Regions from separate parts of the Peribacillus sp. NPDC096447 genome, predicted to be linked through region 2. Evidence: riboswitches for the same ligand, from Rfam matches in the RefSeq annotation. Region 2 holds a riboswitch; each other region holds the start of a gene.
The links. A riboswitch is a leader RNA that binds a small molecule or an ion and turns the genes downstream of it on or off. The one in region 2 is predicted to bind thiamine pyrophosphate.

Region 1 (2,273 bases), 550 kb from region 2:
GACTCAATTCCTTCAATGAAAATGGCCGATGGAGCGGGAAGCAGCCATTCTTCAACCTTCAATAAGACTGTCACTGACTCCCAAACTATCAGCAACAATAATAAAAGAAAGAAGGGAGCCCCCTTCTTCCAAATTCCCCTTCCGATCATGCCCGATATTTCTCCGTTAACGTATCCATCGTAATCCCGCTTGGCTGATATAATATTTTCACTTGCGAAATGACATTCGGCGATCCTATTTCAATCATTCTTACATTCATTTTTTCTATCACGGCAAAAAGTTCGGAAAGCTCGCCCTCCATTGTCGTTTCAAGCGGGTGAACCTCATACTTGACACCAGATTCTTCAATGATCTTGATTGCTTCATCGACCATAGGGATGACATTTTCCCCTTTAGGAATAATTTGTATACTAATTAATGAATTGGCCATTGTATTTCCTCCTATTTTGGTAAAAATTCATTGGTAAATGCCTTTTCAGGATCGAAATCACCTTCAAGAAGTTTGTTTTCAGTCATCCAATCACTGTAATTCTTCCAGATTTCCAGTTTTTGTTCACCCCAACGCGGAGCATCATCCTGATACTTGGCTGCAAGCCACTCCTGGCTTTTCTTAACTAGTTTTGCATCAAGATCCGGCGCAGACTTAATTAACATGTCTGCTGCATCAGCAGGATTCTTAATCGCAAACTGGTACCCTTTCGATGCTGCATGAACGAATGCTTTAACAGTTTCGGGATCTTCTTTTATCATCTTTTCATTTGTAGTCAAAACAGGCGTATAGTAATCAAGCTTATCAGAGTATTCGGTTAAGTAAACCATATTAAGCTTTTCATTTCGCAACTCAGCCTCAATGCCTGTCCATCCATAATAAATCCAGGCAAAATCTATATCCCTTTTAACCGAAGTGAAAAAGTCCATGTCTCCTGTATTGACTATATCCACTTTATTTACATCCGCATTTTCTTTTTTCATTAGTGAATCAATAATGGCCTTTTCAACCGGAGACCCCCAGCCACCATACGTTTTCCCTTCAAAATCCTTGGGAGTTTTTATATTCTTTGCCTCAGGGGAAGCGAATCCAGAGGTATTATGCTGGATGACGGCAGCAACCGAAACAATTGGCACGCCCTGCACGCGGGCCTGTGTTATGCCCTCCTGGTAGCTCACGCCAAATTCAGATTTTCCTGAAGCGACAAGCTTATCCGCTCCAGCTTCACCTGGCATGATAATTTCCACATCAAGACCTTGCTCTTTAAAATAACCTTTTTCCTTGGCAACATACAATCCTGTATGGTTTGTATTCGGTGTCCAATCGAGAACGACCGATACCTTTTTTAATTCTTCATTTTTGGATGCTTCTTCTTTTTCATTAGTTCCGCCTGCACCACATCCAGCCAAAAGGAACAACGAAGTTAACAGTGGTAAGAATTTATTCAAGTTATTATCCTCCTATACATCATATAAGATCCATATGCCGGAACCATAATGGGACTCCAGGGTCTATTCAAATACTGGATAAAAAAGCAAAAAACGCCCGAAGATGAATTCGGACGTTAACATACAAAACAGAAAATCAGTAATAATATGTTCCCTCCGCTGGCATCATCCAGATCAGGTTCAAAGAGTCAGCATCTAAAGGATGCAATCTCAGCCAGCAGTACTGGCCCCCCTACATTTCTCGCACATATGAACTTTTCTCTCTCATTATATCAATTCATAGGGAAAAGGGAATACTAATTTGCTTCTTCTCACTAATTGGAAAGGTATTCCTTGCTCTTAAGGATATCTAGCAAAACATCTTTAGGAACGAAAATCATTGAAAGCAAGGTAATTCTGCCTCTTACCATTCCAATCATTCTTGGATGCAACGGTGGCAAATAGTCATTTCTTTGCAGGCGTTCATATAATGAGCATTACATGTAGACATTTATGTTTACTGGTTTTATAAACCGTTAATTTAATAAGCAAAAGGTGGATATGATCATGATAAAGATTAATCACAAATGGTTAGATGTCAGTCAAATCCAACCAGGAATAGCATCTGCTAAATCACTTGAAATTCTCCAATGTTTGGCGGGAGATTCTAACGTTCTTGAATACCGGAACTTTGGTGAGTTTAATTTCGATATGCAGCTGAGGCACCGAGTCATTGAGGCAGCTATTGCGTTGGATAAGAGTGATGCAGAATTTTCCACACTTGAGGAATCGCAATCCAATGAACAATATTGGCGCCTTTCAAAGGGTGGCACCTTTACTCTTCAGCCAGGGATTTT
Region 2 (2,273 bases):
GGAATCAACCCATTTGAGGGGCTATGGGGAAATTTTCAGGATGATCATGATGAATTCCGGAAGATGGCCGGGATTGCACCGGCTTATCGGAAAGAAGCGTGGACGAGAGGGTTATTGGCATTAGGGATCGATGACCCGGAATTTGGGATTGAACTGGCAGAACGTTTCCCTGCGGAGAGACGCAAAAAGCCATTTATCTATGAAGAAACATTCCGTGTTCTGGATGAATTAAAAGGGATGTATAAATTGCTATTGCTTACGAACGGATCTCCTGAGCTGCAAAATACCAAACTTGAAATTACTCCTGAACTGGTTCCTTATTTCGACCAAATCGTGATATCAGGTGCATTTGGAAGAGGTAAACCGGATGCCTCCATTTTTGAGCATGCTTTGGAAATCATGGAGCTTGATAAGGATGAAGTATTGATGGTCGGCGATAATTTAATGACCGATATCCTTGGAGCATCACGAGTAGGTATAAAGTCGGTTTGGATAAATCGCCATGATAAGGAACGGAATGAAGTGATTCCAACCTATGAAATCAAGCATTTAGAGGAGCTTTACCCAATCCTTGAGAGCCTGGGGAATTAATTAACAATCCTCTCCAAACAACAAATTTTGGAGAGTTGTAATGAAAATATTAGGTCTTTCAAATTATTTACAGAATGAAAAGGGTGATATATAGTTACCCTGTAATCAATTAAATTATTCAGACTAGGGGTGTCCAATAAAAGTTGGGCTGAGAGAGAAGCGCTTAATCTTCTTAACCCTCAGGACCTGATCTGGTTCATACCAGCGTGGGGAAGTTAGAATCTACTAAACAATGACTTTTCAATTGGTCATTTCTGTAGTCATACTAACGTTAGCCAGGTCTTAAATATGAGATCTGGCTTTTTCGTGCGAAATGGATTGGATTTTGTCCTTTTTAAATGAACTTAAAAAGGAGAAATGAAATCATGATGAGTAATTCTGTAAATGACATGAACGTTTCAATTATGTCCAGTTTTGCCGGGAGTAAAAAAGTGTATGTTGAGGGATCTAGACCCGATATTAAAGTACCTATGCGTGAAATTAAGCTAAGTCCGACTACAGGGTCATTCGGCGAAGAGGAAAATCCGCCTTTGCGAGTTTATGACACAAGCGGTTTTTATACGGATTCAGATTATCCCATTGATATTCGTAAAGGTCTTGCCCCGATTAGACGAAACTGGGTTCTGGAACGGGAGGATGTTGAAGAGTATGATGGCCGTGAAATAAAGCCTGAAGATAACGGGTATAAAAAAGTTGAGTCACAATCCAACGCCGAAATTTTTCCGGGATTGAAAAGAAAACCATTACGTGCAGTGAAAGGGCAAAACGTAACCCAGCTCCATTATGCCCGTAAAGGTATCATTACTCCAGAAATGGAGTTCATTTCGATCAGGGAAAATGTAGCCCCTGAGTTTGTAAGAGAAGAGGTAGCTAGCGGGCGGGCTATCATTCCGGCAAATATTAACCATCCTGAAAGTGAGCCAATGATCATCGGACGTAATTTTCATGTGAAAATAAATGCAAATATTGGGAATTCCGCTGTTAGTTCATCGATTGAAGCTGAAGTGGAGAAAATGACTTGGGCTACACGTTGGGGTGCAGACAACATAATGGATCTTTCCACAGGAAAGAATATTCACACGACCAGGGAATGGATTATCAGGAATTCACCTGTGCCAGTTGGGACGGTTCCGATATATCAAGCATTGGAAAAAGTGAATGGAGTCGCGGAAGATTTAAATTGGGAAGTTTTCCGGGATACATTAATCGAGCAGGCTGAGCAAGGTGTCGATTACTTCACCATACACGCCGGTGTGCTTTTGCGATACATTCCCATGACAGCAAAGCGAGTTACGGGAATCGTTTCCCGAGGGGGCTCCATCATGGCACAATGGTGCTTGGCGCACCACCAAGAAAGTTTTCTCTATACTCACTTTGAAGAGATTTGTGAAATAATGAAGGCGTATGATGTCTCTTTCTCTTTAGGTGACGGCCTCCGTCCGGGCTCCATTGCAGATGCAAACGATGAGGCTCAATTTGCTGAATTGGAAACACTTGGGGAACTGACGAAGATTGCTTGGAAGCACGATGTTCAAGTCATGGTGGAGGGACCCGGTCACGTACCGATGCATTTGATTAAAGAAAATATGGATAAGCAGCTGGAGGTCTGTCAAGAAGCACCATTCTATACCCTGGGACCATTGACAACGGATATAGCTCCTGGATACGATCATATCACTTCT
Region 3 (2,273 bases), on a different contig from region 2:
GCTTTCCAGTCAAGAAACTCTTTGAAAATAAGCGTACTCTTAGCACATTTGCGTTTTGGGTAGCTGCCTTTAATTGTTTACTTATGGTATACGGACTCAATACATGGTTACCCAAAATCATGCAGCAGTCCGGATACGGCCTTTCATCCAGTTTATCTTTCAATCTTATATCGGGAATAGGACAAATTGGCGGATCGATAATTGGAGGGTACTTAGTTGGGAAAATAGGCCATAGAAGAGTACTTTTATCCCTCTGTGCCATGGGTACTGTTTGTTTTGTCATATTAGGTTTGACCTCAAATGAAGTAGCATTATATATTCTGATCGCTTTTGGAGGTGCCTGTACAGTCGGCACGATGAATTTGGCCAATACGTATATATCCGAGTATTATCCGCGGGAGATAAGGTCCACCGGGATAGGTTGGGCCTTGGCTTTTGGTAGAATGGGAGCGATTGTTGCCCCAACATTAATAGGATTACTGCTGGCTGCAAACTATTCACCACAAAATGCATTCATGGCCTTCACGGTTCCGAGCATAATGGCTGCCTTGGCGTTACTCGTTGTGAAAGAGAGGTATGGCAGCTATGATAAACTACAGGTTGAGGGAAATATAAAACTAAAAGCAACGTCGAATGTATAATATTGTTTTTTAGTAGATGGCCTATATGTCAGCGGACAGTCATGCAACTGTTCCCTGACATATAGGCCATTTTTTAGAGAATAATAGAATTCACGAGTAAAACAGCTAAATTCACGAGTAAACCAGTTGAATTCACGAGTAAAACACCTAAATTCACGAGTAAACCGGCCAAACTCATAACTAAAGCGGCTAAACTCATTAGTAAAGCAGCAGAAATCCCAAGTAAACATCAATTTCACGAGTAAACCGGCCAAACTCACGAGTAAAGTAGCTAAATTCACGAGTGAATTACGTATTGAACATCATTGATTAAAGTGCCGTTAAACGCCGGGTAAATGGGGGTTTATGCAAGATTGAAAGGTTAGTAACCCTAAATCATTAAGTTGAAAACTTTCCGTAATACGTTTGACAATTGGATTTATCGTGTTAATATAAAGGCAAATGAAATTTGATATACAATTTGTACCACTAGGGGTGCTTTATAGGTGAAAGTTGATTTTTACCGCAGAAGCTGAGATTAAAGTATGACTTTAAGACCCTTAGAACCTGATCTGGTTTATACCAGCGTAGGGAAGTGGGGTCTGGAACAATACGTTTCTGTATTATTTCAAGTACAACCACTTTCTTTACGTTTAAGAAAGTGGTTTTTTGTTTGCAAAAAAAGGGGTGATAAAAGGTTTTTTTCCGTAACATTTCTTGAAAAATATAAGTTGGAGGTAATGGACATGAAGTTTTCAGAGGAAATTCGTCAGGAAGCTGATCATATTTGGGAAGCTAGTTTTAATCACCCGTTTGTTGCAGGAATAGGTGATGGCACATTGCCATTGGAGAGTTTTCGTTTTTATGTCATGCAAGATGCCTATTATTTATCTCATTTTGCTAGAGTTCAAGCTTTAGGGGCAGTCAAAGCTACAGATTTACATACAACAAGCAGGCTTGCCGGCCATGCACAAGGAACATATGAAGCGGAGTTGAAGCTTCATGAGAATTTTTCCGAGAGATTAGGCATCACAAAAGAAGAACGGGATAATTTCAAACCTGCCCCGACTGCTTATGCTTATACTTCCCATATGTATCGTGCGGCATATTCGGGACATTTAGGAGATGTTATTGCAGCTATCTTGCCGTGTTACTGGCTGTATTATGAAATAGGTGAAAGACTGCAAGGATGCATGCCGGAAGAGCCGATTTATCAAGAATGGATAGCGGCTTACGGAGGAGAGTGGTTCCGCACTTTGGTGGAAGAACAAATTGCGAGGCTTGATGAGATTGCTGAAAAAGTGACAGACGAAGATAAGGAAAGAATGAAAGAGCATTTTATCCTCAGCAGCCAATATGAATACTCATTTTGGGAAATGGCTTATCGTTTAGAGACATGGCCTGTACATAAGGAAACTCTAGAAGTATAAAGGGGAATGAAACAATGAAAAAAGGATTGAAATTAACGGACATATTGGTCACGATCGTGATTGCGGTAGCATTTGGAATCGTTTATATTCTTTGGGGTTCGATTTATTATTCCGTTAAACCGTTAGGATTACATCTGGATCAACTTATTTATGGAATGTGGTTTATAGCTGGCCCCGTCGCCTTTTTAATTTTACGGAAACCGGGTGTGGCACTTTTGGCGGA

Region 1: it holds a riboswitch for thiamine pyrophosphate, as region 2 does, so the genes downstream of both, ACIQZD_RS03980 (ABC transporter substrate-binding protein) here and thiC (phosphomethylpyrimidine synthase ThiC) in region 2, are expected to answer to the same signal.
Region 3: it holds a riboswitch for thiamine pyrophosphate, as region 2 does, so the genes downstream of both, tenA (thiaminase II) here and thiC (phosphomethylpyrimidine synthase ThiC) in region 2, are expected to answer to the same signal.

The regions. Positions count from the first base shown of each region.
Region 1 is NZ_JBIWEV010000001.1:798,564-800,836, forward strand. Features, by position in the region: gene ACIQZD_RS03970 (ABC transporter permease) at 1-149, opposite strand, end outside; gene ACIQZD_RS03975 (thiamine-binding protein) at 146-430, opposite strand; gene ACIQZD_RS03980 (ABC transporter substrate-binding protein) at 442-1,437, opposite strand; TPP riboswitch at 1,572-1,681, opposite strand; gene ACIQZD_RS03985 (protein-glutamine gamma-glutamyltransferase) at 1,984-2,273, shown strand, end outside.
Region 2 is NZ_JBIWEV010000001.1:1,343,918-1,346,190, reverse strand. Features, by position in the region: gene ACIQZD_RS06660 (HAD family hydrolase) at 1-591, shown strand, start outside; TPP riboswitch at 707-821, shown strand; gene thiC (phosphomethylpyrimidine synthase ThiC) at 957-2,273, shown strand, end outside.
Region 3 is NZ_JBIWEV010000003.1:264,357-266,629, reverse strand. Features, by position in the region: gene ACIQZD_RS12540 (MFS transporter) at 1-641, shown strand, start outside; TPP riboswitch at 1,102-1,231, shown strand; gene tenA (thiaminase II) at 1,367-2,050, shown strand; gene ACIQZD_RS12530 (ECF transporter S component) at 2,065-2,273, shown strand, end outside.